Regions from separate parts of the Paenibacillus vandeheii genome, predicted to be linked through region 2. Evidence: riboswitches for the same ligand, from Rfam matches in the RefSeq annotation. Region 2 holds a riboswitch; the other holds the start of a gene.
What was found. Region 2 has a riboswitch for glycine ahead of sdaAB (L-serine ammonia-lyase, iron-sulfur-dependent subunit beta). Riboswitches for the same ligand answer to the same signal wherever they lie in the genome.

Region 1 (16,803 bases), on a different contig from region 2:
ACAAACGTTCCTGATCCGGTCTTTGCCGAGAAAATGACAGGTGACGGCTTTGCTGTTCTGCCTCATGATGGCAAGATTACATCGCCTGTATATGGCAAAGTGTTTAACGTATTTCCAAGCAAACATGCCGTGGGCATTATGTCTGACGGAGGCAAGGAAGTGCTTGTTCATATAGGTGTCAACACGGTGAAGCTGAAAGGTCAGGGCTTTAACGTGCTTGTGCAGGAAGGCGATCTGGTATCGGCGGGTCAACCGATCATGGAAGTCGATCTGGAGTATGTAAAAGCTAACGCTCCTTCGATCATTTCACCAGTCATCTTCACCAACCTGCCAGAAGGATCAACAGTCACCCTCAAGAAGAGTGGCGTGCTCAAAGTTGGCGATCAGCCAATTATTGAGATAAAATAAGAAGTGTTATCCCAATGGCAAGCAAGTGTAAATAGATGCAATGCCTAAACTAAATTATTGAAAGTGAGATGATTGTAATGCAACAAACATTCAGAATTACAGACGAAGATGGTATCCACGCACGTCCGGCGACAGCCCTGGTTAATACAGCAAACAAATTCAAAGGTGCAGAATCCTTTGCAGAAGCTAACGGTAAAAAAGTAACTTTGAAATCCATCCTGGGCGTACTTTCCCTTGGTCTGGAACAAGGCGACACCATCAACATCATCGTTGAAGGTGAAGGCGAAGCAGAAGCTCTTCAAGCTCTGACAGACGTTATGGTTAACGAAGGGCTGGGCGAAATTAATGCTTAATGTTTCTGGGATCGCGGCTTCGGCGGGTATTGCTATCGCCAAGGCGTTTATCTTGGAGCATCCCAACTACTCTGTAGAAAAACGCGAAATCAACGACGTTGACGCAGAGATCGCCAAACTCGACTCGGCTCTGGGCAAGTCCCAGGGCGAGCTTGAGGCGATCAAAGAGCGCACTTTACAAGAGCTTGGCGAGAAAAAAGCTGAGATTTTTGCTTCGCATTTGCTCATTTTGAATGACCCGGAACTGATTGATCCGGTTAAAGCGAAAATTGCAGATGATAAGGTTAATGCGGAATTCGCATTGAACGAAACAGCAACGCAATTTATCGAAATGTTTGAAAACATGAAGAGTGCTTACCTGCAGGAACGTGCTGCGGATATGCGTGACGTTACCAAACGTGTGCTGAATCACTTGCTTGGTATCGAATTCATGAGTCCAGCTGAGATCAGTGAAGAAGTGATCGTGCTTGCGGAGGATCTTACGCCTTCCGACACGGCTCAATTGAACCGTCAATATGTAAAAGGTTTTGCAACCAATATTGGTGGACGTACTTCGCACTCCGCAATTATGGCTCGTTCGCTTGAAATCCCGGCTGTCGTTGGAACCAAGGACATTCTGGCTCAAGCAAAACAAGGCGATATGATTATCGTTGACGGATTGGATGGTCACGTACTGGTTAATCCAACGGACGATGTTATTGCTGAGTATCGTTCCAAACAGGAGCAATACGATGCACAACGTGCAGAGTGGAGAAAACTGCGTGACGAGCCAACCGTAACGGTGGACAACGTTCATGTAGAGTTGGCTGCCAACATTGGTACGCCTAATGATGTTACTGGCGTTCTGGAGAACGGTGGCGAAGCTGTAGGCTTGTATCGTACCGAGTTCCTGTATATGGGCAGAGACAAGCTTCCTTCCGAGGACATTCAGTATAATGCTTACAAGGCTGTACTGGAGAAAATGGAAGGCAAACCTGTTGTCGTTCGTACACTCGACATTGGCGGAGACAAAGAGCTTCCATATCTGGATCTGCCAAAAGAAATGAATCCATTCCTCGGCTTCCGCGCAGTTCGTCTGTGTCTGGACCGTCTGGATATTTTCCGTACACAATTGCGCGCATTGCTGCGCGCCAGCGTACATGGTAACCTGCGTGTCATGTTCCCGATGATCGCAACACTGGGTGAATTCCGTGAAGCGAAGGCTGTCCTGCTCGAAGAGAAGGAGAAGCTGGTTACTGAAGGAATTGCTGTTTCAGACAGCATTCAACTCGGAATCATGGTTGAAATTCCTTCGACTGCAGTCCTGGCGGATCAATTTGCCAAAGAAGTGGATTTCTTCAGTATCGGAACGAACGATCTGATTCAATACACCATGGCTGCTGACCGTATGAACGAGCGTGTGGCTTATCTGTATCAACCATACAACCCTGCCATCTTGCGTTTGGTTAAAATGGTAATTGATGCAGCGCACCGTGAAGGCAAATGGGTTGGCATGTGTGGAGAGATGGCCGGAGATGAAACAGCAATTCCATTGCTGCTCGGTCTCGGACTGGATGAGTTCAGCATGAGCGCAACATCCATTCTGCCAGCTCGCAGTCAGATCACCAAGCTGTCCCGTGCAGATATGCAAGAGCTTGCTGCCAAAGCACTGGATATGCAAACGGCTGAACAAGTTGTTGAATTGGTTCAAAGCATTCAAGCGTAATGTAATTTTAAGGGGTCTCCACCCGATTTTAAGGGTTTCTTTTTCCGATAAAAAAGCTGCAGTCGTGCAGCGATTTTGCCGGTATCTGTTGTTACAGCAGATACCGGCTTTTTTTGTTGTCGATATTTCTACTAAGCATCAGGTAGTGACTTGAACATAAAGGAATAGACCCTCACTTGTTGGAAAACTTGGCGCTGGATAAACAAAAGACAGACAGACGCACGGACGGGACCAATAAAAGAAGACACCGCAGCAGACGTGTAAAGTGCGTCTGCTGCGGTGTCTTTATGAACGACTGTATTGTTTCCAAATAAGGAGTAGTACTGTTATTGTCATTACGATTCGGCTGCAGTCAGGTTAACTGCAAGCGCAGTTCAATACAGGCTTACGGGCGGCTGTTGTTTCATCCAGACGGGTAACCGGTGTGCCATAAGGGGCATTGAGTACCAGTTCAGGGGTCTCTTCTGCTTCCTTGGCAATGCGAATCATCGTATCGATGAACCCATCAAGTGTTTCTTTGCTCTCGGTTTCCGTCGGCTCGATCATGATGCATTCCTCCACGTTCAGCGGGAAGTACACGGTTGGCGGGTGATATCCAAAATCAAGCAATCGTTTGGCAACATCCAGTGTGCGTACCCCATACTGTTTCAGCCCGCGGCCAGACATTACGAATTCATGTTTGCACACGCCTGGATACGGAATCTCGTAGTAAGGCGCGAGACGGGCCATCATGTAGTTGGCGTTAAGCACCGCACATTCGGATACCCGGCGCAAGCCTTCAGGTCCATAGGTACGAATGTAGGCATAGGCACGGACTAGAATACCAAAGTTGCCGTAATACGCTTTGACCCGGCCAATGGATTGATCACCTTCGCGATCCAATGCATATATGCCCTCATCATTTTTGATAACCATCGGTTTCGGCAGAAACGGAATCAAGCGGCTCTTCACGCCAACCGGGCCGGCTCCAGGTCCACCTCCGCCGTGCGGAGTGCTCATCGTTTTATGCAAGTTTAGATGTACTACGTCGAAGCCCATATCGCCAGGCCGGGTAATGCCCATGATGGCATTGGAGTTGGCACCATCGTAGTACAGCAAACCACCTGCCTCATGCACGATGGAGGCAATCTCCTGAATGTCTTTTTCAAAAAGTCCGAGTGTGTTCGGATTGGTCAGCATCAACGCTGCGGTATCCGACCCTACAGCAGCGCGGAGTACGTCCAGATCTACCAGACCGTCTGCGCGGGAAGGGATCGTTACCGTTTCGAAACCTGCAACGGTTGCACTTGCCGGGTTGGTGCCATGAGAAGAATCCGGTACGATGACTTTGGTGCGCTGTTCACCACGACCTTCGTGGTAGGCCCGGATCATCATGAGTCCGGTCCATTCGCCGTGTGCGCCAGCGGCAGGTTGCAGTGTAACGGCATCCATACCGGTTAGGCCAGCAAGGTCATTTTGTAACGTGTAGAGCAGTTCAAGTGCACCTTGAATGCTGGATTCGTGCTGATATGGATGAATTTTGGCGAATCCGTTGTAACGGGCCACATCCTCATTAATCTTCGGATTATATTTCATCGTACAAGAACCTAGCGGATAGAATCCGTTATCTATTCCGAAATTACGACGAGACAGAGCAGTGTAGTGGCGAATGACGTCAACTTCAAAAACCTCAGGCAATGCTGCTGCTTCCGATCGAAGCATTTCCCGGGGAATCAGGGAATCGGCAGCTTGCCGGGGAACGTCGCATTCTGGCAAGGAGTACGCAACCCGACCCGGGCTGCTGAGTTCAAAAATCAATGATTGCTCCCGTGCTGAAGAGGCAGCTAGGGCAGAGATTTTTGTAACTGTTTCCGTCTGGCCCGAAGTGGAGACAGAGGTTACTGTTTCCGGTTGTCCTGTTCCTGAAGTTGTCTTTGTTGTCGTTTCCTGAGTCACAGCGATCCCTCCAATACACGTGCGAATTCGTCTATCTCTTCCTTGCTGCGTCGTTCGGTAACGGCAATGAGCATATGTCCGGCGAGCTCGGAATACTCTCTTCCAAGTTCATACCCGCCAATGAAGCCGGCATCGAGTAATTTCAGTTGCAGGGCATCCACATTTGTTCCTTCAGGCAGTTGGATAACAAATTCATTAAACGTTGGTGCAGTAAACGTAAGAGAGACCCCTGGAATTGCGGTAAGTGTGTTAAGGGCATAATGGCTCTTTTGCAAATTCAAATCAGCGACATCGATCATACCTTGTTTACCCATGATGGACATATAGACAGAGGCACTCAGTGCGAGCAAAGCCTGGTTGGAACAGATGTTTGACGTCGCCTTTTCACGACGAATATGCTGTTCACGTGCTTGCAGCGTGAGTACAAAACCACGCTTGCCGTTGCGGTCAGTGGTCTGGCCTACAATTCGGCCAGGAATCCGGCGCATATGAGCCTGGGATACGGCGAAATATCCACATGTTGGGCCGCCAAGTGAAGCGGCGATACCAAGGGGCTGTGCGTCGCCAACGACGATGTCAGCACCCAGCTTGCCTGGGGCTTCCAGCAGACCCAGCGATAGCGGGTTGGCGCTGACCACGAGCAGGCTTTTGTGCGCATGCGCAAGATCTGCGGCCTGTTTTACATTTTCCACGGCGCCGAAGAAGTTCGGGCTCTGAATCATGACAGCTGCGGTGTCATCGGACACGGCGGCTTGCAGGGCATCCCAGTCTGTTACACCATTTTGATACCCAATCTCAACAATCTCCAGATTGAGGCCGTGGGCATAAGCTTGCAATACCTGACGGGACTCGGGATGCACGGTACGTGACACAATCAGCTGTTTGCGGCGGGTTGCTGCTGCGGCCAGGTTGCCTGCTTCTGCAAATGCAGTTGCACCATCGTACATGCTGGCATTGGCTACAGCCATGCCTGTCAACTCACAGATGTAGGATTGAAACTCGAAAATCGCCTGTAATTCTCCCTGGCTGATTTCAGGTTGATAAGGTGTATAGGCGGTATAGAACTCGGAACGGGAGATGACATGATTAATGACGGAGGGAACATGATGATCATAAATGCCTGCACCCAGGAAGCTGGCGTGTGTCTCGAAGTTGGCATTCGCTGCCGCTTGCTTCGACATATGACGTGTCAGTGCATATTCATCCAGTTTGGAGGAAACAGGCAGTTCACCCTGATAGCGAATCTCCTGTGGAATGTCATGAAACAGATCCTCAATTGTTTCCACACCGATGGTTGCCAGCATGGCACTCTGATCCTGCTCGGTCATGGGAATGTAGCGGTGCTTGCTCATGCTTGATCAGCTCCTTGAGTAGGTGTCTTTGGCGCACGTGTCCGTTTATGAAAAGGGGTCTTCACGACCTCGGCTTTCAGTTTCTTGCCACGAATCTCAATCTCCAGCGGGGTACCCAGTGCAGCATATTTACTGTCAATCAAGGCCAGCCCCAAATTGCGTTTCAGCGTAGGGGATTGGGTGCCTGTGGTTACTTCACCGATCTGTACGCCTTCGGCGTATATCGGATAATGGGGGCGAGGAATACCGCGCTCCAGTACTTCGATGCCGACCAGCTTGCGGGCAGGCCCGTCATTTTTTTGCTGCAACAAGGCTTCATGTCCGATAAACGGCCCGGCATTCAGCTTCACAAACATGCCAACGCCAGCCTCCAGCGGCGAGATGGTTGCAGACAGTTCCTGTCCGTACAGGGGAAGCTTGGCTTCAAAGCGCAGCGTATCCCGGGCACCCAGTCCGGTCGGAACGAGTCCGAAACCTTCTCCCGCCTGCATCAATCCGTTCCAGACCACAGCAGCCTGTTCGGCAGGAACATAGAGCTCAAATCCGTCTTCACCCGTATATCCGGTGCGGGATAACAGCAATGTAACGCCACATACCTTTGCATTCGGTACAAAACGGAAAGGCTCAATCAAAGACACATCAGTGTCAGTCACCTTTGCGAGAATATCCACAGCAAGTGGACCTTGCAGGGCAAGCAGCGCCGTTTGTTTGGAATCATTAGTCATCGTTACGCCTGGCGACATGTGCTGCTGCAGCCATGCCCAGTCCTTGTCAATGTTGGAGGCATTAACCACCAGCATATAATGCTGGTCTTTCAGTTTATAGATCAACAGATCATCGACCACGCCGCCATCCGGATAACACATTAACGTGTATTGAGCCTGACCGGGAACGAGTGTTGTTACATCATTGGTCGTCATGTGCTGTAAAAAAGCTTCCGCGTGTTCACCTTGTACAGTGAATTCACCCATGTGGGATACATCAAATAATCCGGCACGTTCTCGCACCGCTTCATGCTCTTTCTGAATTCCGCTGAATTGTACCGGGAGCTCCCAGCCACCAAAATCAATGCATCGTACGCCTTCATACTGCTGATAGAGTGGAAAGAGTGGGGTTCTAAGCAAATCGGACATCCAATCACCTCGTCATGGGCCGTCAACAGGCCGAGTGTATAACCGTGGATCAATGAATCTGTCATCAACATTTAATTGTCAAAGTAAGGTAAGGACGCTATAGGCAGCGCCGCTCTATAACCTGTTTTCGTTTTTTTGGGAAAAAGGAAAAGGACAGGCCAAAGAACCGGCATGCCAGAAGCACGCTGTATTCTTAGGCTCTGTCCTTGGTACCTGAGAGTTACCCCGCCGCATGATGCAGCAGGTTTCCCCTTGGGTGATCCTAACGCCCACGCAGGGCGAATAGATGCTCTCCAGAGTTGCGTCCCGTAAAAGTCCTTTTGCCTGAGAGATTCACCTCCCGCTTGTCGGTGGTTTACTCCTTCGGCGTTACCGCATGTACACCCTGATTCGGGTGTCAAGGGTAATCTCTCCCTTTACATTCATCCGCGGGTATTGCATAGACCAATAAACATATTTACTACTCTCATTAAAGCCTGAATCGACTATTGATGTCAAGAACGATATCATAGAAATCAACAAAAAATCCGAATGATATTTCAAGATAATTCTGTAATGTTCGTATATTTTTAAAGAGTACGCTTACTTTTCTAATATTCACCATTATATGTAGAGAGAGTCCAATAGAGTTACAGGCATATAAGGAAGAAAATCAAATAAATTGTAAGGTATCTTGACATTTGATTCTAAAATATCATACGCTATGTTTTGGGAAAAAGGTTAAGGTCAAAGAAGCGCATGCACTCATTTAATGAAAAGCGAGGCGGATATCGATGAGCGAATTGAAAAGTGATTTCCTGTACAGTGAAGAGCACGAATGGGTGCAGACCGTAGGGGAGGATACCGTACGTATTGGCATTACCGAATTCGCGCAGCATCAGCTGGGTGACATTGTGTTTGTAGAATTGCCTGACCTAGAATCGGATGTAAAGGCGGAAGACAGCATTGGAACAATTGAATCCGTCAAAACCGTTTCGGATTTGTTTTCTCCTGTAAGTGGAACAATTGTTGCTGTAAATGAGGCATTGCAGGATTCCCCGGAGCTGGTTAATAACTCTCCATATGAGGAAGGCTGGATGATCGAAATCCGTGTTGAGGGCGATTTGACAGCGGCACTGTCCACATTGATGAATGCGGATGCGTATCGTAAACATACGGAATAAAACTAGGGTTCCATTCTCCGCTGGAGACTGAATTTCAGCCTCAGGCCCGATTCCGTGTAACTTGAAAAGAATGAATCGATTGATTATAGATCCGGATGGTAATCCTGTTAATCCGGAGAATACTTAGGCGCAATTGCCTCACCTGTAACGGGCTGAGCAATTGCGCTTTTTGTTTTAAAATAGAATAAATTTACAATTTCATTTGTCATTAAAATGGGGCAATTCGTGGGTATGATACATGAAAGGGAATAACAGGTTCTATTCCATATCCACGGTTTAAAATGGGACAATCCTTCAAATTTAAATCTTGTCATCAACGTTCATGACGGAAGTAGGTTTTCATTTCATTGTAGAAGATACCGTTTTCATTTACGATATGTCTGTGAAATCAAGATTCATTACAGATTTGTACCTTCGTTCGTCTGGATCATCGTGTCAAAATTCAGTGGAATTAAGGTTTAATATGTTGAGGAGGTTTTTAGTATGAGTTCAGTGGACGCAAAGTCCGGAAAAAGCGGAGGAATACGGGTCGGCGTTCAGAAGTTTGGACGTTTCCTGAGCGGTATGGTTATGCCGAACATGGGTGCATTTATCGCCTGGGGTTTGATTACGGCATTGTTCATTCCAAAAGGATGGTTCCCTAACGCAGATTTTGCATTGCTGGTTGATCCAATGATCAAATATTTGCTGCCTTTACTTATCGGTTACACGGGCGGTACCATGGTACACGGCCAACGTGGTGGTGTAGTCGGTGCGATTATGACCATCGGGGTTATTGTCGGTAGTGACATCCCCATGTTTCTTGGTGCCATGATTGCCGGACCATTGGGAGCCTGGGTCATTAAGAAATTTGACAAGGCTGTCGATGGCAAAATTAAATCTGGGTTTGAGATGCTGGTTAACAACTTCTCCGCTGGTATTATTGGTGGGATCTTGGCCCTTCTAGCCCTTAAAGGCATCGGGCCTTTCGTTGAAGCGATTAGCAAGGTGTTATCGGCTGGGGTAGAAACCTTGATGAATGCTGGTCTTCTCCCGCTGGTCAATCTGATCATTGAGCCAGGAAAAGTATTATTCCTGAACAATGCAATCAACCATGGGATTCTGACACCGATTGGTACGGATCAGGCAAGAGAACTGGGACAATCGGTATTATTCATGCTTGAATCCAATCCAGGTCCTGGACTCGGCATTTTGCTGGCCTACTGCTTCTTTGGTCGGGGATCAGCTAAATCTTCCGCTCCAGGTGCTGTAATTATCCATTTCTTTGGCGGGATTCACGAGATTTATTTCCCTTATATTCTGATGAGACCGATACTGATTCTGGCTGCGATGGCTGGTGGTGTAGCGGGTACATTGACTTTTATGCTGACAGGAGCTGGTTTGGTTTCAGCACCGTCACCGGGTAGTATCATTGCCTACTCTTTGTTAACACCTAAGGGTGGATATCTTGGCATGTTTGCAGGGGTAGCCGTAGCTGCGATCATCTCCTTCCTTGTGGCATCTGTGCTGCTCAAAACAGGCAAACAGAAGGATGACGAAGATCTGGATACTGCATCCAGTCGTATGAAAGATATGAAAAATCAGGGCAAAACGGGTAACCTCACCGTTGATAAAGACAATCGGGAAGCTGACCGTGCGGCTGATATTGCTTCTGCGGCCGTAAAAACGGACATAAACAAAATTGTCTTCTCCTGTGATGCAGGAATGGGTTCGAGTGCCATGGGTGCATCAATTCTGCGGAAGAAAATGAAGGCAGCCGGTGTGGATGTCGCTGTAACGAACACGGCGATCAGTGAGATTCCGCAAGATGCCGACATCGTCATCACACAGAAAACATTGACAGACCGGGCCAAATCCGTGGCTCCAAATGCAGAGCATATTTCCATCGATAACTTCCTGAAGAGTCCTGAATACGAGGCACTGGTGGAGCGCCTCAAATCCGACTCCTGATGAGTAATATTACAAGGAGACAGCGTGAGATCGTGGAGTTCCTGCTGGAGCATCCGCATGAGGTAACTGCTGGCGAAATAGCTGTTGCGGTCAAAGTAAGTACCCGTACCGTACATCGGGAGTTGCAGATGATTGAACAATGGCTTGAGCCCCTTGGCATGAGATTGGAAAAAAAATCGGGAACCGGGGTCCGAATTGATCCCGGTTCCGATGATTTGGCCGTATTGCGCCAACAACTTGAGCTTAACGAATATGTAGAGTTTACGCCCGAAGAGCGTAAACTCTTCATGCTTTGTATTTTGCTGGATGAGTCCGAGCCTGTGAAGCTGCTTGCGCTGGCCTCAGATCTTAAGGTAACCGTGTCTACGGCGAGCAATGATCTGGACGATCTGGAGCCACGCATTCATCTGGCAGGCTTGAAGCTGGTTCGCAGGCGCGGATATGGGGTCAAGATCAATGGAAGCGAGTGGGCTCATCGCATGGCTATTTCTGCGCTCGCTCTTGAATATCTGGATGAATCTGATTTGTTCGGTAGGCAAGCGGAGCAGGGCGTTTCCAAAGTAAACAGTAAACTATTGGAAATGATTGGACATGAGGATGTACTTACGGTCGAAAATGCGTTGTGGCAGCCGGATATTGAGTGGTTGGAAAATATTCCGGAGCGTCAATACATGAAGCTGCTGATTCAATTGTCTGTAGCGGTTGTGCGTATCCGTAAGGGCTTTGGTATTGGTCGGGGCTCTCAACTGGATAAAAAAGACGTTGGAAATTCGCTGCAAGGCGACAAGGGGAAGGTACCAGAATATTTGGCTTCCCGTTTGTGCGGTGTTCTGTCTGCCCAGCTTGGAATTGATTTTGTGGGCGAGGAGCAGGCTTATTTTCACAAACTGCTGATTGAAATCGAGCAATCGATTCATTCCTCACGTCTGCTGCCCATAGACGACCTGGTCTTACTCGACATGGTTCGTTCTCTCACAGATCGAATGCAAGAGAATACCCATTATTCGTTTCATGAGGATCGGCTGCTGCGTGAGGGTCTAATTGCTCACATGGAGCCGGTACTGGAACGAATGGATGGACGGCAGCTCATCCGTAATCCGTTGCTTCAGCAGATCCGCAAGGATTATGAATCATTATTTGAGGATGTAAAGAAAGCGGTGCGAGAGGCTTGGCCCAATACGGATGTGCCGGATGAGGAGATTGGATTTTTGGTGATGCACTTCGGTGCTTCCATTGAACGGCTGCGGGTGCTGAAGAGAGAAATCAGGGCTGTCGTCGTTTGTACCAGCGGAATCGGATCTTCGCGAATGTTATCGAGCCGTCTGTCCAAGGAAATTCCCGAGATTCGGATTGTGGACAGCGTGTCATGGTATGAAGCCGCACGTATACCGAAGACGGAATATGATTTGGTTCTCTCTACCGTGGATCTGCCAATGGATAAACATCAATACTACAAGGTGAGCCCACTACTGACGGCAGAAGAAAGTGAACGTTTAAGGCACTTCATCAGGACAACGACGCTTCAGCGGGAACATAGTCCCCCACCTGAAGCAGAGTCAAGGTCAACAGGTCGATTTAACGATCCGGTTGGGCTTGAAGCCACCCTGATTGAAATTGTACAGATTATCGGCAAGTTTCAGGTGTTCCCACTGGATAATCAAGAGATCGGATTTTTCAAAACGGCCTACGCCATGTGCAGCGTTTTGCATCAATCTGGTGTGTTGAACAATCCAGAAGAGATTGCTAGGCTGCTGGAGGAGCGTGAAGCGGTTGGAAGCCAGAAAATTCCCGGGACTTCCCTCGCGCTGTTTCATACACGCAGTGACGGCATTCACAGTCCTTCAATCACGCTTTTCCAACTGACAGAGCCGCTTCTGCGCACGCCGGAAGACCCAGCAGGTGTTAGCCATGTGCTCTTGATGCTTGGACCGAGACAGCTATCGAAGGAAAGTTTGGAGGTACTGAGTGAGATCAGTGCGCTATTGTTGCAGGAAGAAATGATTACATTACTTGAAAAAGGCAACCGGGATGACCTTATTCATTACTTGTCCCAAGAACTTGCGGGATTTTACCGCAGCAAAACCGAAATTGGAGGTATTCAAACATGAGTGTGTTAACTAAAGATAAAGTCATCATGAATGCAACGGCTCAGGACAAATACGAAGCGATTCGTATGGCAGGTCAGATTTTGAAAGACGCGGGACATATCACCGCAGAATACATTGACAAAATGCTGGAGCGTGAAGAGATTGTTTCCACGTATGTAGGCAACGGACTGGCGATTCCACACGGCACGAAGGAATCCAAATCATTCATCCTGTCCACAGGTATATCGGTTATTCAGTTCCCGCAAGGTGTTGATTTTGGGGAAGAAAAAGCGTATATGGTAATTGGGATCGCCGCTCAGGGCGGAGAACATATGGAGATCCTGACCAGCATCGCAGTCATCTGTGCTGAGGAAGAGAACATGGAAGCTCTACGTCATGCTCAAACCGCTGAAGAAGTCATTACTATTTTGGAAAGTGAAATGGAACTATGAAGGCCCTTCACTTCGGAGCAGGGAATATTGGACGTGGTTTCATCGGTTTGATCCTGTCCCGTGCTGGCTACAATGTCGTTTTCTCGGACGTTAACCAGGAGCTGGTTAAGGCTCTAGAGCAGCGTGGAGAGTACACGGTTGAGCTGGCTAACGAGGCCAAGGACCTGGAGACCGTTACCGGTGTGAGTGCAATCGATGGAACGAATCTGGATACCGTTGCTCAAAACGTTGCAGAAGCGGAACTGATCACAACGGCAGTAGGTGTAGGCATACTGAAACATATTGCTCCCGGTATTGCCAAAGGACTTACAGCCAGACTGGGAACAGGTGATGTCTTCCAGCCGCTTCACATTATTGCCTGTGAAAATGCAATTGGAGCCAGCACTCAACTGAAAGAACATGTATATGGTCTGCTTGATGAGCGTACTCGCCTACTTGCGGATCAGTACGTGTATTTCCCGGATTCAGCCGTAGACCGTATTGTGCCGATTCAGCATCATGAGGATCCATTACATGTACAGGTAGAGCCTTTCTATGAATGGGTCGTTGACCGTTCACAAATGGCTCCAGCGTTCAAACCGGTTGAGGGTATAATGTATGTGGATGATCTGGAGCCTTATATTGAACGGAAGCTGTTCACCGTAAATACAGGACATTGTATTGCCGCTTATATTGGATATGTGAACGGGTATGATACGATTCAGAAGGCTATCGCCGATGAAAAAGTCAAATCCATCGTATATGGGGCTTTGCAGGAAACCGGAGCAGTTTTGGTGAAACGTTTTGGATTCAATTCGGATGACCATCAGCTGTACATTGCCAAAATATTGGAACGGTTCGTGAACCCGCATCTGACGGATGAGGTCACTCGTGTAGGGCGTTCTCCGCTGCGTAAACTGTCCCCGAATGACCGTCTGGTTCGCCCGGCTCTCCAGGCTTACGAGTATGGAACGGAGACAAATCATCTGGCGATGGGAATGGCGGCTGCCTGCAAGTTTGACATTTCCGAAGATCCGGAAGCGGTGGAACTTCAGACTACGATCCAGCAAAAAGGGATTGAAGCAGCACTCAGCCAGTATACGTCCATGGACGAGAACCATCCTGTACTGAAGCAAGCGGTAGCGCATTATCAACAAATGCAGAAGTAACGTTCTTCATTTCAATACAACGTAATATCGACAGAAGAAGAGCCTCACAGTTTAACTGTGGGGCTCTTTATTTTGCTCTGCCTTCTTCTTAAACGTATCCAGACATACCTCGCATATACAAGACTTCCTGCGTTGTTCTGCCGGAATGGGGTCAAATACGCCTTCTGGAAACACGGCCTGATTACACCAGCATTCTGAATGAGGACGGCCTGCTGCATAGGAACAGCCATTGGCTTCACCGCATAAAGGACATACAAGAACTTCTGGAGTCACCTTCTTTGTATCCTGCTCAACAGACATACGTATCTTCCTTCCTCACCCGTTGAATTTCTTAACCACGAACGATCGATAGGTTTATTAAAGTATAGCAACTCAACCCATTATATCAATCCTGTAGTTATTCTTCAGGAGGCAATTCAATCGTCAGTCCTTCCACATGCTTGCGTCCCATCAGTTTGCGCTTCTTCCGGTTTTCCTTGGTCTCCAGCACAATGTCGAGGTCATAGTCGTCGCCTGGATAAAGTTCCTGTGCAGTTATATGCAAAGTCAGGCGTTTCTTGTGAATTTTGACTTTGCGTCCGCGCAGCATGACCCCGATATTCCCACGACTGTCCTCCACATCACAGACAATTCCTGACTGGTTCAGATAGGCTGCATACACGCGATCTCCTTTACGGAATGCTTTGACAGGTGAAGTGGGCTCTAATGTTTCAGACCTATCGGATAGCTTTCTTGTTCCGGTTTGTGCGGACGGGTTGACAGATTCCAGAGTGTGCCTTGTTTTATTCAAATGCTCTTGTTCAGCCGGGCTGCTTTTTGGTGATGGTGAAGAATTCACGTTGGGCACAGCTGATGTAAAGTTTGGAGAGACACGTTGCGAGACACCCTGATCTGAAATGAGCTTGGAGCGCTCAATAATGCGCTGTGGCATACCCAGCTTCAATGCAATGGAATAGGCGTAGCTTTCCCCGGCTTCTCCAATCCTCAATCGATAGAGTGGCTGGAGCGAGACCGTATCAAATTCCATTCGTGCATTCTCAAATCCAGGCGTGGCTGCTGCAAAATGTTTGATTTCCCCAAAATGGGTCGTGGCGACAACGGTAGCTCCTCGGCTGTGCAGCTCCTCCAGCATAGCAATGGAGAGTCCCACTCCCTCACCGGGATCAGTACCTGAAGCCATCTCATCAATCAGCACAAGCGTCGATGAATTGGCCTGCTCCAGGATGCCAATCATGTTGCGAATATGTGCAGAAAAGGTGCTGAGTGCTTGCTCCAAGCTCTGTCCATCACCGATATCGACGGCAACCTCACGATACACGGCCATCTCGCCCGCTTCAGCGACAGGGACAAGCAGACCGGATTGCATCATCAGGGTGAGCAGACCTAATGTCTTGAGGGCAACCGTTTTGCCGCCTGTATTCGGCCCTGTAATGATCAGTGAGGAATACGTGTGACCAATTGCAAAATCAAGGGGAACCATGGATGCGCCCATTAATGGATGGCGTGCCCCTTGAAGGCGAATTCGCCCATTGGCATTGACACGTACAGTTCGTCCGTCCATGGTCGCCGCATATTTGGCTTTGGCAAACAGAAAATCTAAAATCCCTACCGTTTCCGTATTTAGCGCAATTTCGTGATGATAAGACTCTGCCATGGAGGTTAAGTCGCCTAGGATTTTCATCTCTTCCCGAGATTCCTCCGCTTGCAGCGATGCCAGCTCCATTTGCAAACCTACTAATTCCGCTGGCTCAATGTATACGGTTTGGCCGCTGCCTGACTCATCCAGCACACTGCCCTTAACATGCTTGCGGAATTCTTTCTTGATGGGCAGTACCGTTCTTCCACCCCGCTGACTAATGACGTTCTCCTGCATGATGGAGCGGTGTTTGCTTACGAGAGAATCCAGCTTGCGCTTCATGCGTTCCTCATTCACCGTCATTTTTTTACGAATACGTATCAGCTCCTTGCTTGCCTGATCCTGAATGCGACCATTATGGATGCATCGTTCAATCTCGCTCAGAAGGGACTCCATCCATATCATGGATGAAGCATATCGGCTGACTGTAGGAGCAGCTTCGGATTTGCCCTCCATGTATTTCATAAGCTGTGCGCAACTGCGCAGAAATTGGGCGAGATGGCTGAAATCTCGCTCCGTGAATAAATAACCGGTGCCGAGCAGATCCATAATCGTCTCCATGCCGTCCAGTGAAGGGATGGGCACACTGGCGCCGTAACGAATCAAAGCAGCAGCTTCAGCTGTTTCGTCCAGGCGTATTTGAATCAGAGGAGCGTCCATCATTGGCTTCATTTCTCTTGCATATCGTTTGCCCAAATAGGATAGGGCACAGGCTGCAACGTTGTTTTGGATTTGGGGATAACCCAGATTGGTTAATGTGTTTTCATTCATTCGTGATCTCTCCTTGGTAATAAAATGGAATTTCGTTTAGGCGATGGAGCATATTCCCGGAAAACGCAAAAAGGGCGGAGAATGAACAAACGTCATTCTCCGCCCTTAACGTAGGGGAAAGCAGGGTCCGTTACAGGTCTATACAAAAAAAATCCACGCTGAACACAGCGCGGAAATAGACCCGGACACGTACAATCCCGGAGGCGATTTATGATATCCGCTGTTCTTAACTAAGTACAGGGGTTACAGCGCATCAAGAAATACACATATGCCAAAAGGCACAAGCGAATCGAAGGCCAAACTCCTGAATATGAAACTTGGTTAGTTAAGAACGCTCACCGACATCAAAATCTCTCCTTTGATTGAGGAATATGCAACCAATATAAACCTGAAACGACCTTAAAGTCAACCTTAAGAATAAATAGTGGACTTGAATAACAATGGGTTTTAAAATAACAATAGTAAATTAATCCAATGAAGGCGATATTATACATACGTTTTGCATGAGATCGGGGAAGCGATTCCGAAAGCGTTCTCGTTCAAATAACGCAAAATGCACACAAAGGAGGATGCTCATTTTGCCTAAATACCTGCTGCGTTTGCTCTGTTTTACTATGATTCTCGGAGCCCTTCCGGTCATTGTTATTGGTTCAGTCTCTTATTCCATTGCTTCACGTGACATTGAGCAGAAGGTGCGTGAGAGTAATTTG
Region 2 (16,803 bases):
CATGGTATAGGATCCGTCACACCCTGGATTGTACCCGCTAACAGAATGGACCCCAGCAACAATAATTGTGTGCCTGCCAGAAGCAGAATCACGATGGTCAGTTTGCCTGCATATACACCTGTTCGGGTAAGCGGCAGCACCAGCATTTGCTTCCATCCTCCCCCCGCATGCTCGAAGCGACAGACGAAAGAGGTAAATACACCGGTCAGGATGGGCAGCAGTAACAATCCGTGCAGAAAGACCATCGTGCCCATAAGTACACTCCATTGACCGGAAGGAGTGGACAGCAGCCCAATAAGCAAAGCAATTAACGGACTCAGCAGAACTAGAAGCCAAACAGGCGATTTGCCCATTTTGAGGCGTTCAGAGGACAGGATTCGGAAATAGCTCGTCGCAAAACTCATCTTAAGCCACATCCTTCCGGCTAAAGTGCATCATACCCAGCAACATGATCAGGAGACCCGAACCCACACCCATACCTGCATACAGGAAAGGCTTTGAGCTGCTCCAAGCCATCTGTGCCCAAGCGAGCGGAAAGTTCGGTGAGATACTAAGTGCGAACATGCCCATTACAGCGAGTACAATACCAAACGTGACAGGAAGAGCCTGATTTTTGTTCACCATCGTAAGCCACAGCTCCAGTGATAACACCGGAAGCGCACCAGCCAGTGGCAGCAAACCCAGCTTGATTGCCTTGGACCAGGGAATCGCTCCAGCATCGAATCCAAGCACCAGTCCCAGACCAATAATTCCCGTAGTTAATAACAAACAGGAGATGATAAGAAGCATACAAGCGAGCAGAAATTTGGCCAGGTATACCGCAGGTCTGGTGATCGGTATCGCCAGCAGCTGCTTCCATGAGCCCTGTTCATGTTCAACATTTGCGATCATTGAGCTGAGAATTGTCGCCCCCAGCATCAACGCAAGCGGTACAAACACAACTACATTCTCCAGCAAACTCTCCCACAGATTCCCTGCATACAGTTCTTTCAGGTAGTCCAAACGCAATCCGAAGTTCAGAGCCTGCATAACCGTGAGACCAATAGGCGCCAGAAAAACGAGAAACCAAATGCCTTTGCCACGAATTTTGAGCCAATCGGACGATAACGCACGGCCCGTCATACCGTTGCCCCCTCACCGATGACCCGCATGAACAAGTCCTCTAAGGATTGACGGTGCTCTTCCACACGATAGACTGCATGGTCCTGCTCAACCAATCGACGAACCAGCAGTGCAATCGCGCTATTATCCATATACGGAAACGTGAGCGCCGCGCCTTCACGTTGACCGAATTGTCCCTGCTCTCTTGCCAGTTTCATCGCCTCTTCCGGCTCGGAGACCGTCAGCCGAATGGAGCTGCCCGTCTGGCTATGCAGATTAGCGATCGTATCCTGAAGGACCATCTTCCCCTCACGGATAATGCCGACCCGGCTCGCCATCTGTTCCACTTCACTCAGCAAATGGCTGGACACCAGCACGGTGATGCCGTGTTCCAGCGGCATGCGTTTGATTAACTCCCGGATCTCCTGAATGCCTGCCGGATCGAGTCCGTTCGTCGGCTCGTCCAAAATCAGCAGATCCGGCTGGCCCAACAGGGCACTCGCAATACCCAGGCGCTGTTTCATGCCAAGCGAATAACCTTTTACGGAACGTTTGGCATCCCGGGTCAAGTCCACGATGGAGAGCACTTCGGCAATCCTCGATTTGGGTACATCCAATATCCGGCGCAAGGTTTCCAGATTCTCCACCGCGTTCAGATGTCCATAATAAGACGGATATTCAACCAATGACCCTACACGTCGCAGAATGTCCATGCGATCCTTGCGGATATCCTTGTCGAATATACGGATGACACCTTTGGTCGGCTTGATTAAGCCAAGGAGCATGCGAATGGTTGTTGTTTTACCAGCGCCGTTGGGACCAAGGAAGCCGTAGATGTCTCCCTTTTTAATATGCAGATCAAGTTCACGGACCGCCGCACGGTCCCGGTATGTTTTCCATAAGTTAGCGGTTTGAATAATATTATCACTCACTGTTAATCACCTCGGATATCATCGTAACCTTCCAAGGTTAAAGCTGAAGTTGGCTGAAGTTTAAGTTTAGTTTAAAAAAATGTTATTTCAATTCACTTCCCGTTACCGTTCCATTATAGATATACACCCGCACACCTGTCTCGGAACTATCCACCTTCTTGCGCAGTCCCATCTCACGAACGAGCAGATCCACAATCGACAGGCCAAGTCCTGTTCCTTTCGTTTCCGATTCATGCTGCATGCCCGGACCCTGATCCCGGATGACCAGAGCAGTTCGTCCCTGAATCTGCTCAGTGGATATACCAATGTATCTTCCTTCCGTCGCATAGCGGATCACGTTCTGGAACAGATTATCGAGAATCCGACGCATTCCCTGCTCATCTACCTGCCACATCAGAGGTTCATCCGGCAAATCAATATCGATGTCGAATTGTTCTTTCTCCCAAACGGGATACCACGCTGCTGCCGCTTCCCTGACAATACGGAGTATATCCCTTTCTTCCAGATTCAAGGTGTACTTCCCGCTAGTAAGCAAATTGTACGATAACATGTTGTCGATGAGTCCACCCAGGTCTTCCATCTTTGCCTCCATGCGTCCCAATGAACTAACGCCCTTGTCACTAAGCGCTTCTTTATGCAGAGCATGCATATGTCCACGAATGACAGTCAGGGGTGTACGCAGATCATGAGAGAGCCCGGCAATGAGACGTTTGCGCAGCTGCTCTTCCTCCTGTTCCCGGTGACGGCTGTCCGTTAGCTGATGCACCATCTGGTTGAATGATTCTTCCAGCTGTCCGATCTCATCAAATCTGCGAATATCAACCGGAAGTGGAATGCCCTCCTTGCCCGGGGTCATCATCGCGGTCTGCAACCGGATGAGCCGCTTGCGAATCCGCGCGAAGAACAGGATCGACATGACGATGAAGAACAAAAAGATGATCATCATCAATGCACCCAAATACAGAAGCTCCATAGGCCAGTTATCCTGCGGTTTCTGCAATAGCGTACGGGGCACCTCAATGACCATGAAACCTTGTCCCTTGTCCTTGCTGTTTCCTCCCACAAAAGCAACTACCGTCAGGGGATCGCGATAGAATGCCTCCTTCATAAATTGCAGCGTCTGGGACACATTCCATTGTGCAGGAATTTGCGTCTTTTCTGTTTTCAGATCGTCCAACGTCCATTTTAACGTCGTTATTTTCGTATTATTAGATGAAGACTCGGATACAACTACCCCTTCGCCAGGCAAAATAAAGACGGTTTTCCCGTTCTGATCCACACGGTACATGGAAGATAGAGGATACTTATGGTGCAGCTGCTCCATGCGTTTATCTATTGCTGCCGGAGTCGCCCCATCCAGCTTCTTCGCAGCCTGTGACCAGAGGTTACTAATATGAGTGGAGTCTCCATAAGGTGCTGCATTGCCTGTATTCGATTGGTTCACCACCACCACATAAATCACGGATACAATCGGAAGGACGACCGGAACAAACAAAACCGCACACAGAATGAGGATAATATAACGGGACATCAGGGACCGACCGAAACGAAGCTTGCGTTTGCCCGCGAAATGCCGTTCCTTTCCTCTTCGTTTCTCCTGTGTTCCTCGCATGCCGGACTTCCTCATCATGGTTTCTTCACGCGGTACCCTACACCACGAACGGTCTGGATGATCGTAGGGTTCGCCGGATCACGCTCCAGCTTCTCGCGCAGATGACGAATATGTACCATTAATGTCTTGTCCCCGTCCAGGTAAGGCTCATTCCAAACGGCTTCATAGATCTGCTCTTTGGTCCGAATCATGCCCATATGCCTGAGCAGATAAGCGAAGATATGAAACTGTTTCCCCGATAAAATAATTTCTTCCCCCGTCTCCTCATTCACGATTCGGTTATCCTTCTCGTAGATGGACAGGTGATCCAACTTCACCACGGTATCGGCTGAGATCGCAGTCCCTGCCTTCCGAAGCTGGACTTCAATCCGCGCGGCGAGTTCATCCGGATGGAACGGCTTGGTTACATAATCATCAGCAAAATCAAGCCCATGCAGCTTGTCATCAATGGACGTTCTGGCCGAGAGCATCACAACGGGAACGGTAGGATGTTCCTTTTTGAGTCGCTGTCCCACCGTAAATCCATCCAATCCCGGCAGCATGACATCCAGAATAATCAACGAGCAGCCTCCGGCTGCTTCAGCCGCGCCTTCGCCACTTGCGAGCCATACCACTTCATAACCTCGCTCCTCCAGGTCATCCCTGACCCATGTGGCAATCTCGGTATCGTCTTCAATATATAACAACTTCGTTTTCATGCGCGTATTCGTTTCCTTTCTGCACCCTTTGGGTTAATAATATTTGAAACATAATCAAGCATATTGTTTGTATAAAATGTACGAGTTGATCACCATACAACTATGGATGTCCTTTTATTTTAAATTATACCTTAATCAACCGCTTCGCATAATTCATGCAAGGGGCCAAAGGTTGATTCAACAACATAAGCATGTTGCATACATCCCGGGATTGATCTGCATCGAATGCTGCGACTTGCTCACATACTACGTGTGTATACGACGGGAGGAGATTCAAATGCTGCTGGAAGCCATCTATCATCAACCGAAACGGAATTGGGCCTACGCCTACGATAAGGATACCATTCGTCTGCGTCTGCGTGCCAAAAAGAATGATCTCACCGAGGTACATGCCCTGACCGGGGACAAATACGCTTGGGAACGTACCAAAGAGTTGATTCCTTTAACCAAATTCACCTCCGATTCCATGTTCGATTACTATGAGGGGGAAGTAAAGCCTCCGTATCATCGGCTGAAGTATTCTTTTATGCTGAAAAATGGTTCCGAACAGATTTGGATGACCGAAACGGATTTCCAGGAGCATGAACCCGACGATCCCGGTCAAATGTTCCAGTTTCCGTACCTCCATCCTGGAGCTGTATTCACACCGCCTGCATGGGTAAAGGATGCGATTTTCTATCAGATCTTCCCTGAACGCTTTGCCAATGGCAACCCGGATCTCGATCCTGAACATGTGGAACCCTGGGGTGGCGAGCCAACCCCGTTTAACTTCTTTGGCGGTGATCTTCAGGGCGTCATCGACCATCTCGATTACCTTGAAGAGTTGGGCATTAACGCCATTTATTTCACACCCATCTTTGAGGCAACGACCAATCATAAATACGATACCGAAGATTACCTGCGAGTAGATCGGCATTTTGGCGATGCAGATACAGTCAAACGGCTGGTTGAACTATGCCATAAACGCGGAATCCGTGTGTTGCTGGATGCGGTGTTCAATCATTCCGGGAAGACGTTTGCGCCGTTTGTCGATGTGCAAAAGTACGGGGAGAAGTCCAAATATAAGGACTGGTTCCATGTGCATGAATTCCCGTTGGATGTGAAAGATGGCATTCCTACCTATGAAACATTTGGCTTCGAGGCTCATATGCCGAAGCTGAATACGGAAAATCCTGAAGTGAAGGCATATCTGCTGGAGGTCGCCGAGTACTGGATCAAGGAAGTAGGCACGGATGGCTGGCGGCTGGATGTCGCGGATGAAGTGGATAATGCATTCTGGCAAGATTTCCGCAAGGTGGTCAAGGCTGCAAATCCGGATGCCTATATCTTGGGTGAGGTATGGAATGAGTCCTCCTCCTGGCTGCAAGGCGACCAGTTCGATGCCTCGATGAACTATCCGTTTACGGAAGCGGTAAATCGTTTTTTTGTAAAAGGTGACATGCACGCTGACCAATTCGCGAACTCCATCGGTCGACAGCTGTCCCGCTATCCGCTGCAAGCCAGCGAAGTGGCGTTCAATCTGCTGGACAGTCATGATACACCACGACTGCTCACCTTATGTGAGGGCGACCAGCGGAAGATGAAACTGGCTGCGCTGTTCCAATTCAGTTATATGGGTGCCCCGTGCATCTATTACGGGGACGAGATTGGACTGGACGGCGATCATGATCCCGGTTGTCGGAAATGCATGGAGTGGGATGAGGCAAAGCAGGATCGCGAGCTGTTCACCTTTTATCAGAAGCTGATTGCACTTCGCCATGCCCATCCTGCCCTGCGTGCGGAAGGCAGCATACGTTTCCTGCAAGCCCGTGAGGGCGGAAGTCAGCTTTTAATGGAACGACAGGATGATAAGGAACGCATTCTGATCCTGTTCAATCGTTCGGAAGAAACGGCTATCGTCGAGCTGGAGGCGGGCGCCGGGGATTGGACGGAGTTATTTGGGGAGAATTATCGAACAGCCAAGGAAAAGGGAATCCTGGCCGTTGAGCTGCCCGCATATGGATATGCTGTACTCAGCACAGATATCGTGTAGCAGCTTGATGTTGTTATGACCTTGGAGTTTGCTACATTGAAAGCAACGCAAATAAGCGCTCGCAGACCTGTGATGGTTCTGTAGAGCGCTTGTTCTGCGTTATGGATGGATGATCCGATCGATTCATTTCACGATTACGACTGAAATTTACTGTGGCGTGGATAACTGCTGCTTGAGCAATTGAATCGTGGCCTCATATTGCACAAGCCCTACTTGCATACATAAACGCTGTGAAGGCGATATTTGTTCCCCAAGTTGCTTCATCTGGCGCTGCAGCTCGGCATACAGCAATTCTTTACGATTCAGCTCCGCCCGGACCCACCCTGTGACGGTATCTTCATCTGCCAGCTCTCCGAAATACAGACGCATCAGAAAATCAGAACGGAACACTTCGGCTTCCAGGGGACTCATCAAATAGGTACTGAACTCCGCAGAACCTTCCGGTGTTAATGTATACACATTTTTGTCAGGTTTTCCTTCTTGTCTAACGGATTCCTTGGTCAATAACCCTGACTTTTCCATCTTCGCGAGTGTGGGATAAATGGTGCCGAAGCTCGCATCGAAGAAAAACGAAAAATATTGTTCAAAGTACTGCTTGATCTCATATCCGGAACATGGCTGATTGTGCAGTATTCCGAGGATGACATGCTGTGTGTTCATCGGTGTACCGCTCCTTTCCAATTCCTCTTAACGTATCACATCCTCCCTTATACGTTCAACATCAGCAGGCATCTGCGATTGAGTTCCCAAGGGATGAAAAATGTTTGTCATCCATGGTCAGGCGAAGTCAGGTTCCCAGCCAGAGCGGCAGGAGCAGCAGCAGCTTTGGATTCTAAAGGAATGCCGGATTGTGCAGGACTCGAGCGTTTGATCCACGTGCACACCACACCCAGAACCAACGTCGCCGCTCCAATCACCACCAGAAGCAGAACATCATGACTAATCCCGCTGCCGCCAAGCACCAGATTCATCATGCCCTCCACTGCATAGGTTGCCGGTAGATAATGACCGATCTGTTGATAGAAATCAGACATGACATCACGCGGAATGGTTGCGCCCGATGACAACATCAGCAGAGGCAGCAAAGCACTGTTTAACCAAGCCCCGGCATTTCCAAGCAGCAACAAGCTCAATTGCGCGACGAATAGAAAAGATAAGGTAATCAACAACTGAAATAGCCATAACATCCACCATCCATCCGCTGATGATACACCCATAACATGCATCATCCCGGCTCCAACGAGCGATACGATAAATGCAGCACCCAGGTTGATGATATTGCGTGCCCAGAAACGCTCCCATTTTCCCGCCTTGCTACTTAGTTCTCCAGACACTTTTTGCAGATTCATACCAAGCAGCATCGCACCTGTAAACGTAGCCGTCACAATCAGCATCGGCACCATCGAAAAGGCAAAGTTTTGAACTGGATTCAGCCGTTCCACTTCTGCCTCCACCCGGGAAGATAACCCCAGCGCCAGCGCATTTGCCTGATCGGAAGCCATACCCGATTGATCCAGCACTCCACGAATGCCATTTTGCTGTACTTCACGGTTCAACGTCGCTGTAACTTGTGCGGATACGTTCTGCATCACACTTTTCACGGTAGCTACGTTGGATTCATTCATCACATACTTCACCTTCACCGGTTGCGATAAATCTCCCGCCTGCTGCATGAAACCCGATGGAATCTCAATAATCATGTATACATCCCGGTCGGTTAACAGCTGTCTGGCTTCTTCCATCGATGCGGATGGTTTGATCACAAAGCCAAGTCCTGCTGCAAGAGACTTGGCTACATGCTCAGCCTCAACCCCATCTTCATTCACAATGGTCACCGCAAGCTGAGTCATCCGTGCATTAACCTGATCATACCCACTAAGCCAGATGGTATTAAAAAAAACCTGGAATAATACGGCCGTAATCAACCCGACAATCGTAGCTCCATTTTTCATAAACAGAAGACTCGTTTGAAAAACACGTTTCATCTTATTCATCTCCTTAGGTTGTATTACGTTATTTAGCTTTTCTATATATCATATTGATATATGTCAGTTATTAATATATCTAATCGATACATAAACATCAATACCCATTTATTTTTCTTTTTTTGGAACAGCAAAAAAAAAAAAAGCCGATACGCCTCTTCATCAGGAAGAATTCGTATCGGCTTTCATATCAAGATGGGAGCAGCATCGACGTTTATGATCCAGACTCCGAGTTAATTCAGTTCATGTTCGTTCATGGTTGTCATGCCTTAGGTTCAGGTTTGTTTTCAGCAGGGGACTCAGACTCCGCTTCAACTTCAGGCTCTGCACGCTTTGCCTTCGGTTTGGCGAGCTTCTCCATCATTTTCCGTCCCGTTGGTGTTTGAGCCAGCCCACCTTGGGCCGTTTCACGGTGCCTGCTTGGCATGGCACTGCCTACTTCAAGCATGACATCAATGACTTCGTCAGACGGAATGGCACTTCGTACCCCGGCCAGCGCCATGTCGGCCGCAGCCAACGCGGTTACGGCACCCAGTCCGTTACGGATGATGCACGGAATTTCCACGAGGCCTGCGACGGGATCGCAGATAAGGCCCAATGTGTTTTTTAACGCAAGACCTACTGCATGAACCACTTGCTCCGGCGTCCCTCCACGCAGCTCCACCATCGCTCCAGCGGCCATGCCGATGGCAGAACCCACTTCAGCCTGACAGCCGCCCTCGGCACCGGAAATAAATGAATTGTTGGCAATGACATAACCGATCGCTCCCGCACAGAACAGACCGTTCACCAGATGCTCGTCACTCCAGCCAAAACGCTCCTGGGAGCTGATAAATACACCTGGAATGATACCACAGGAACCGGCTGTCGGTGTCGCTACGATTCGGCCCATGGATGCGTTCACTTCCGATACACAAAGGGCATACGCCATGGCTAGTGCAGATGCATCTCCAGAGCAAGTCTCGCCTTTACGAATGTACTCGGCCATTTTTTTGCCGTCTCCGCCAGTCAAGCCGCTGCGTGATGTCGTATCTTCTGTCAGCCCTTTGTGCACAGCTTCCTTCATCACCTGATAGTAATCCGACATCTGCCGCACAACATCCGCTTTCGGGATATTCGTCTCCTGAACCTGCTCTTCGATCATCAGCTCGGCAATGGTTTTGGACTCTGCTGTACAGATGGTATTCAGTTCATGTAGATGTTTAAACCGCATCCGGCTCGACCCCTCTCTTCAAATCAATCACGCGAATGTCCAGCATATGATCCAGCGACCGCAGACGGTTTAACATCTCAGGATTCGGCACACCATCCATCTCCATCGCTGTCAGCGCTTCACCATCCCGGGCTTTCCGATCCACTTGCATGTACCCGATGTTCACACCTGACGAACTGATTGTGGAGGTTACGGAGGCGAGCACCCCTGCTTTGTCCGAATGGCGCAGCACAAGTGTCGGAAACTCTCCGCTGATCTGTACACGAAAATCATTCAATGCATGTACCGACACACTACCACCACCAATGGAAGCACCGATTAGTGAACATTCGCGGTCTCCGTGCCATAACTCAATTTTGACCGTATTAGGATGAGGAGCAGGCAGACCACTTGTAAAAAACTCCACCTCCATACCCGCTTCCTCTGCATATTGCTCTGCATCCGGTATACGGGGATCATCGGTTACATAATCAAGCAAGCCACCGATCAATGCGAGATCCGTACCATGCCCCTGATACGTATCGGCGAAGGAGCCATACAGCGTTAAACGGGCACGTTCAGGCGTGCACCCCAACCACTGACGGGCAATTCGACCCAATCTTGCTGCTCCAGCCGTATGTGAACTTGATGGACCTGTCATGGACGGACCAATAATTGAAAAAACGTCTTTAAAACGCATCGCAAACCCTCCATTTATAATCGTCATTTTCATCCAGACATACACCCATAATGTTCCTTTATTACTGAATGATGACATAAGAAAAGGACAGAAGAAGGCCTTAAGGCCCTCTCTCTGTCCTCGATACCTGAGAGTTTCATGATAAGAAGCGCGGCGGATTGATGCATGCCCTGTATTCACAGGTAATGTCCCCTGCACACCGTGCTGCTTGACCATATACCCCTTGGGTGGCGCAGATCGCGCACTCTCCAGAGTTGCGTCCAACGATGGTACATTTACCTGAGAGATTAACCACTGCGCCGGGTGCGTAGCAGCTTGCTCCTTCGGTGCCCGACAGCTGCCTTTTTACTCGGCATGCCCAGGACTCTCCCGCTCGCTATCATTCGCTTGTATGGAACCATTCTGATCGTGTACCAGAACGATAATTGAAGTTTTTATTACTTTCTCATTAAGATTAATCGACCGGAAGATCAGTGTCAACAAACTTAACGATTTCTTTGTGAATATTTACTTTTTTCCATTTCATACACAGAATAAATCAACAATTTGTAAACTTTTATCACATGAATGTGTTAATGCGTTTCATTCAGAAAGCGTATACATTCGTTTGTTTCTATGAGCAATATCTGTGATTAGTACTATCTATGTTAAGATCCACAGAACGGTTCGGGTATTCAGGCAACCATTATTCTGTACTAGAATTGCCGTATTTCTGCCTGTCACCCCACCACCGCCTTGGGCTTCGCCGGTTCATCGTAATACCTGCTTCGGGAAGGAAACATGCTCGTCACCCACAATCCCAACGCTGCCAGCACCATCACACCAGATACAACCGTATATACCATACGAAGCGACAACTGCTCTGCCACCACGCCTGCAACCAAAATGGAAACCACCTGCAGCACGCTTAACACCAGTCCAAGTATACTGCTCATACGGCCCATCAGATCGACAGGGATATTATTTTGATAAAAGGTAACCAGGCCCGTATTCGCCAGTGCCGAGCACAGACCAAGCAGAATAAAAGCAAACGCCGCCAGTTCAAACGAGAACGAACGGGCGAACAGGAAATAACCTAGCGCGACCAGAAGCACACCGCCACCCATCATGTGACGGATCGGCAAATGTTTGGCGAACAGCCAAACCAGCATGGAGCCTGCCAAATAACCAATCCCCGTGATACTCATCAAAGCTCCGTACTGCGATTCAGGCAGGTTCATCACCTGACGGATAAACACCACTTCCTGCGCATCGAGCGACATGCCGACCACCAGAATGATCTGAAACAGGGCATATATACCGACCACGTAGCTCGACTTCCGGCTAAAGCTCAGTACAGCCTTCCAATCCTGGGCAATCAACCAAGGTGTCAGCCTGTTTCCCTTCCCTTGATTCTGTTCTCCAAAGCCCAATTTGGGAAGAAACAATAGAATCACAGCAGAAGCAGCAAAGGAAACCGCATTGGCATAAATGGCTGCAGCCGGAGATAAATATATCAGCATCACTCCCGCGACTGCCGGACCGGTAATAAATGCACCTGAGCTGATTAGGGCTTGCAAGGAGTTGAAGCGCTTACGCCTTTCAGCGGGTACCAGCCGGGTAATGTACACCTGAGAGGAAGGGACGAATATGGAGGAAGACATACTGATCAGAAACATCACTGTATACATCATCCATAGGCTGGACATCAGGGGGAGCGTTGCCACCAACACTGCCCTTAGAATATCAGCACCAATCATCAACTGTCGCTGATCATAGCGATCAATCAGACTGCCTGACCATAACTTCGTGCACACCGAAGCAATCGGCGAGATAATCCACAATCCTGCGACTGCCGCCGGGGACTGTGTCATATTCAACACCATCAGGTTAATCGCCACAATATATATGAAATCACCCAAATTGGATATGCCCACACCGCCAAGTAGCAATCCGGCATGCTTCCAGCCACCAGACGGACTCTTCGAAGCAACTCTTTTTTCATGAATGTTATTCATAGCGCTTCCCACCCAACAGAATTCACAAATTATAACTCATAGAAGATACTCTCATTGTGTACATAGGGTCTGCAAAATTTGCTGCAAATAAGAGGCATTCGCTCTTTCATCCATTCGTACCTTGACTCATTCTCCATCTGAAATGCGAAATAGCCAAACGTAAAGATTAGCATGAACCCTTCCATTAACCGAATATCACGGTTCGTCAGTGGTTCTGTCTGCTCCGTATAACCTGATAGGAAGATATCCCGTTCCTCCCGATTGAATATCGTAGCTGCCCCGCCGGCATCAAAAAGATAGTAGCCATAACCGTATAAACAAAAATCAATCATGGATATGCCCTGATCCGTCACCAGCAGATTGCCGCGGGTAATATCCGCGTGAATCACTCCCCAGGTCTCGGCAGTGTGCGGATACGTTTCGAGTTGCCTGTTAATGTTCTCAAACGTCTCACGGATCAGATCGAAATCTTCAGGAGTAAAGATGCCACGTCTAACGCCCTCCTCCAGCTGCTCCAACATGACCAGATTCTCTTTGATCGAGCCGTAGGCAGGCCTTACTCCCGTTGGATCCAAGGCGGGGCTATCGGTATAGACCTCTGGGATGATCGCCTTATCAGCGTGCTGTTCATGGTCATTCACCTGCAGTCCGCCTTCAGACTTCTGTGAACCCACCTGTGGCTTGGGAGCTTCCTCTGGTCTTCGTCCATATTGATGCAGCGTCTGCAACTGTACGCCCAAATTATGAATCTGTGCTGTCGTCAGACGTTCTCCCTGTTTGATATCCCTGCCCTCGATCCATTCCAGGACAGTACAACAGATCTCTTCTCCTGCTTCGTCCAACCAGGCAGTGACCCACTCTCCCGATGTATTGCGTACAGGTGTCTGCACTCGCAATGGGCTGTTAGCCCGTAATTCATGAAGCAGATTCATCTCCGCTTCAAGAGCAGGTCTTGTATGCTGGATGCCCGTCATGCTTGCAAAAGCGGCTTTATGTATACGCAATAAAAACTTCTGTCCGGTTACATCATCCACCACCTGGTACGTTAGATTTTCATTATGTCGGATAAAGGAAACGGATGGCTTTTCTATAGAATAAAGCGAAATAATTTCAATTGCCATGATGTCATGGGATATCTTATGGGTAGTTATGATCCACATCTCCTTCTCTTATCAAATTAAAGGTGGCGCTTACAAATATCGTAGCATGATTGTTTTTATTTTGGCAAACTATTCCATATGTAGAATTACATAAAAAAAGCATAACCCCCGAACTGTCTCGCCCGGGTGTTATGCTTCCTTCTATCTCTATAGATCTATCTCTATCTCATACTCCATCCAATATAACAATTAACCGAAACGTCCCATAATATATTCCTGCGTCAGACGGTTGTCCGGGTTGGTGAAAATATGCTCCGTATCTCCGTGCTCAATCATGCTTCCCAGATAAAAATAAGCCGTATAATCCGAGATGCGTGCCGCCTGCTGCATGTTATGGGTAACGATCACGATCCGCAGCTCTTTCTTGAGCTCCGAGATCAATTCCTCCACCTTGCCCGTAGATACCGGGTCAAGCGCAGATGCCGGCTCATCAAGCAGCAAAATCTGCGGATCAACCGACAACGCGCGAGCGATACAGAGCCGCTGCTGTTGTCCACCTGAAAGGGCCAGTGCAGACTCATTCAGTCTGTCCTTCACTTCGTCCCAGAGCGCAGCGCGACGTAGGCTTTTTTCCACAATTTCATCCAATGCCTTCTTACTCTTGATACCACGGTAGCGGGGGCCAAACGCGATATTGTTGTAGATGGACTTGTGGAACGGGTTGGGCTTCTGCCACACCATGCCAATCTTTTGGCGAAGCTTGATCACATCCGTACCCGGCTCATTCAGATCATTGCCGTCCATCCAGATATGTCCCTCCGTACGGGAACCGGCAATCTCGTCGTTCATCCGGTTCAACGACCGCAGGAACGTGGATTTACCACAGCCGGATGGGCCAATGAGGGCTGTTACACTGGCTTCAGGGAAAGTCAGGCTGATCTGCTTCACAGCCTGAAAATGCCCATAATATATGCTTAACTGTTCCGTACCGAAAGGTATGGCCATGTTGGTTCCTCCTTATTTCGAAGCTGTCATTCGGCGGTAGACTACCCGACCGATCCAGCGTGCACTCAGATTGAACGCCAGCACGAGAAGTACAAGCACGGCTGAAGCGCCAGCTGCTACTTCTTTGGAGTCTGGGCCAATGCCTTCACTGTTTACTTTCCAGATGTGCACCGCCAGCGTCTCTGCCGGACGCAATGGATTGATCGGCGATCTTGGACTCGTTGGATTCCAGTCCGTGAAGTCCAGCGGTGGACTACTCATACCCGCTGTGAACATCAGAGCTGCTGCTTCACCGAAGATCCGGCCCGATGCCAGGATCGTACCCGTGATTAAACTGGGCAATGCAACAGGCAGCAGAATGGAAGTGATAATCTTCCATTTGGACAATCCGAGTGCAAGACCCGCTTCCTTCTGCTCTTTCGGAACGGCCCGGAACGCTTGCTCCGTTGTCCGTACCATGAGTGGAAGATTGAATATAGCCAAGGCCATGGCACCCGATAACAGGGAGAATCCGAGACCAAATGTATTAACAATCAGCAAGAGTCCGAACAAACCAATAACGATAGACGGGAATGAGGATAACACTTCCACAACCAATCGAATAAAGCTTGTAATCCGGCCAGGCTTGGCGTACTCGGCCATATAAATACCGCCGCCCCAGCCAAGGGGGATGGTAATAATCAAGGTCAGAACAAGCAGGAAGATCGAGTTGAATAATTGCGGTCCAATCCCGCCTCCACCTTTGAGCAGCTGTGGTGCACTGGTCAGGAAGTGCCAGTTAATCTGCCCAATTCCACGTACCAAGATGAAGCCAAGCAAACCGAGCAAGAGAACAACAATGAACAGGGCCAGAACAACGATGATGTAAGTTGCTATTTTATCAACCGTTTTAGCCTTCATTTTCATACCCGGTTCCTCCTTTCAAGCAGGCGAACCAGAATGACGAAGACAAAGGTCATCACCAGCAGGACAAGCGCCATACTCCACAGTGCATTATTATGAACAGATCCCATCGTGGTGTTACCCATACTCAGTGTGATTACACTCGTTAACGTTGAAGCCGATTCGAGCAGGGATGTCGGCACATGCGGTGCATTACCGATAACCATCTGTACAGCAAGAGCTTCACCAAATGCGCGAGCCATACCAAGTACAATACCTGTCAGCAAAGCTGGAAGAACCGTAGGGATAATGACACGATAGATCGTTTGCCAGCGGGTTGCACCCAGTGCATAGGACGATTCACGCAGACCTTTTGGCAGTGCAGACAGTGCATCTGCCATAATACTTGTTACGGTAGGCAAAATCATAACGGACAGAACCAAACATCCGGCTGCAATCCCGACGCCGGCTCCGCCAAACATGCTGCGCAACAAAGGAACGATAACACTGAGACCGATAAACCCGTATACAACGGAAGGAATACCGGACAGCAGTTCAATCGCAGGTTGCAATATTTTTTTACCTTTACCCGGTACAATCTCGGTCATGAAAAGCGCTGCACACAAGCTAAGTGGACTTGCGATCAGGGCAGCAAGCAATGTTGTTATGAATGACCCCGTAATGAACGGTAAAGCTCCAAAGGCAGCGGGTTCCCCCGTTGGATTCCACGTTTTGCCGGATAAAAATTCGCGCAAACTTACGCCATCCTGGAAAAAGGTCGATAAGCCTTTGGACGCTACAAAATAAACGATGGAAAACATGACAACGATCAGGAAAACGACACAAATCGACGTATAGATCCGTCCCGTCCACTCTTCCCAATAATGCTTTTCTCTCAAGGGCCGGCGCGGTTTCAACTTGTTGTTCATTACCGTTCCCCCTTCGGTCTGTTCCATAACAACCATCCTTCTATAGTAGAATTCATGCAAAATATGGGATAATTCCAGAGCAAACCGCGCAAAGAGGCAGGACCTGGGTCCGCCTCTCTCGCTGTATGCGCAAGTTCAAAGATTATTGAGTCACAGTACCTGCTGCGTCACGTTTTACTTTCATGCCGGATACTGGAATGTAACCAAGCTCCGTCACGTCGTTTTGTTGAATTTCGTCACTCAGGATGTAGTCGAGGAATGCTTGTGTTGCTGCATCCGGGTCACCTTTTGTGTACATGTGCTCGTAAGCCCATACCGGATAAGTTCCTGCTTCAACGTTCTCAACTGTTGCTTCTACACCTTCGTATTTCAAAACTTGCAGGCTGTCATCCAGGTAGGACAGAGCCAGATAACCGATTGCGCCTGGCGTTTCAGCTACGAGCTTTTTAACTGTACCGGAGGAATCTTCCTGAATAGAACCTTGGATATCTTCAACTTTTGTTCCCAGTGCAAAGTTCTCGAATGTTGCACGAGTACCGGAGCTGCTAGGACGGTTTACGATAACGATGGCTTGATCTTTACCGCCAACATCTTTCCAGTTTGTGATTTTACCAGAGAAAATGTCGATCAGTTGTTGC

Region 1: another riboswitch for glycine. It lies ahead of gcvT (glycine cleavage system aminomethyltransferase GcvT); the one in region 2 lies ahead of sdaAB (L-serine ammonia-lyase, iron-sulfur-dependent subunit beta).

Annotation. Positions count from the first base shown of each region.
Region 1 is NZ_JAROCD010000015.1:66,793-83,595, reverse strand. It holds gene ptsG (glucose-specific PTS transporter subunit IIBC) at 1-408, shown strand, start outside; gene P5G61_RS26075 (HPr family phosphocarrier protein) at 486-761, shown strand; gene ptsP (phosphoenolpyruvate--protein phosphotransferase) at 754-2,466, shown strand; gene gcvPB (aminomethyl-transferring glycine dehydrogenase subunit GcvPB) at 2,824-4,302, opposite strand; gene gcvPA (aminomethyl-transferring glycine dehydrogenase subunit GcvPA) at 4,398-5,753, opposite strand; gene gcvT (glycine cleavage system aminomethyltransferase GcvT) at 5,750-6,886, opposite strand; glycine riboswitch at 7,085-7,185, opposite strand; glycine riboswitch at 7,189-7,312, opposite strand; gene gcvH (glycine cleavage system protein GcvH) at 7,660-8,049, shown strand; gene P5G61_RS26045 (PTS mannitol transporter subunit IIBC) at 8,533-9,999, shown strand; gene P5G61_RS26040 (BglG family transcription antiterminator) at 9,999-12,107, shown strand; gene P5G61_RS26035 (PTS mannitol transporter subunit IIA) at 12,104-12,538, shown strand; gene P5G61_RS26030 (mannitol-1-phosphate 5-dehydrogenase) at 12,535-13,686, shown strand; gene P5G61_RS26025 (cysteine-rich CWC family protein) at 13,738-13,986, opposite strand; gene P5G61_RS26020 (endonuclease MutS2) at 14,084-16,093, opposite strand; gene P5G61_RS26015 (helix-turn-helix domain-containing protein) at 16,672-16,803, shown strand, end outside.
Region 2 is NZ_JAROCD010000007.1:166,067-182,869, reverse strand. It holds gene P5G61_RS15520 (ABC transporter permease) at 1-404, opposite strand, end outside; gene P5G61_RS15515 (ABC transporter permease) at 406-1,122, opposite strand; gene P5G61_RS15510 (ABC transporter ATP-binding protein) at 1,119-2,033, opposite strand; gene P5G61_RS15505 (HAMP domain-containing sensor histidine kinase) at 2,116-3,645, opposite strand; gene P5G61_RS15500 (response regulator transcription factor) at 3,660-4,343, opposite strand; gene P5G61_RS15495 (alpha-glycosidase) at 4,621-6,375, shown strand; gene P5G61_RS15490 (PadR family transcriptional regulator) at 6,523-7,035, opposite strand; gene P5G61_RS15485 (YhgE/Pip domain-containing protein) at 7,143-8,360, opposite strand; gene sdaAA (L-serine ammonia-lyase, iron-sulfur-dependent, subunit alpha) at 8,623-9,573, opposite strand; gene sdaAB (L-serine ammonia-lyase, iron-sulfur-dependent subunit beta) at 9,563-10,252, opposite strand; glycine riboswitch at 10,365-10,506, opposite strand; glycine riboswitch at 10,511-10,634, opposite strand; gene P5G61_RS15470 (MFS transporter) at 10,972-12,249, opposite strand; gene P5G61_RS15465 (phosphotransferase enzyme family protein) at 12,279-13,370, opposite strand; gene pstB (phosphate ABC transporter ATP-binding protein PstB) at 13,599-14,354, opposite strand; gene pstA (phosphate ABC transporter permease PstA) at 14,367-15,254, opposite strand; gene pstC (phosphate ABC transporter permease subunit PstC) at 15,257-16,165, opposite strand; gene P5G61_RS15445 (phosphate ABC transporter substrate-binding protein) at 16,308-16,803, opposite strand, start outside.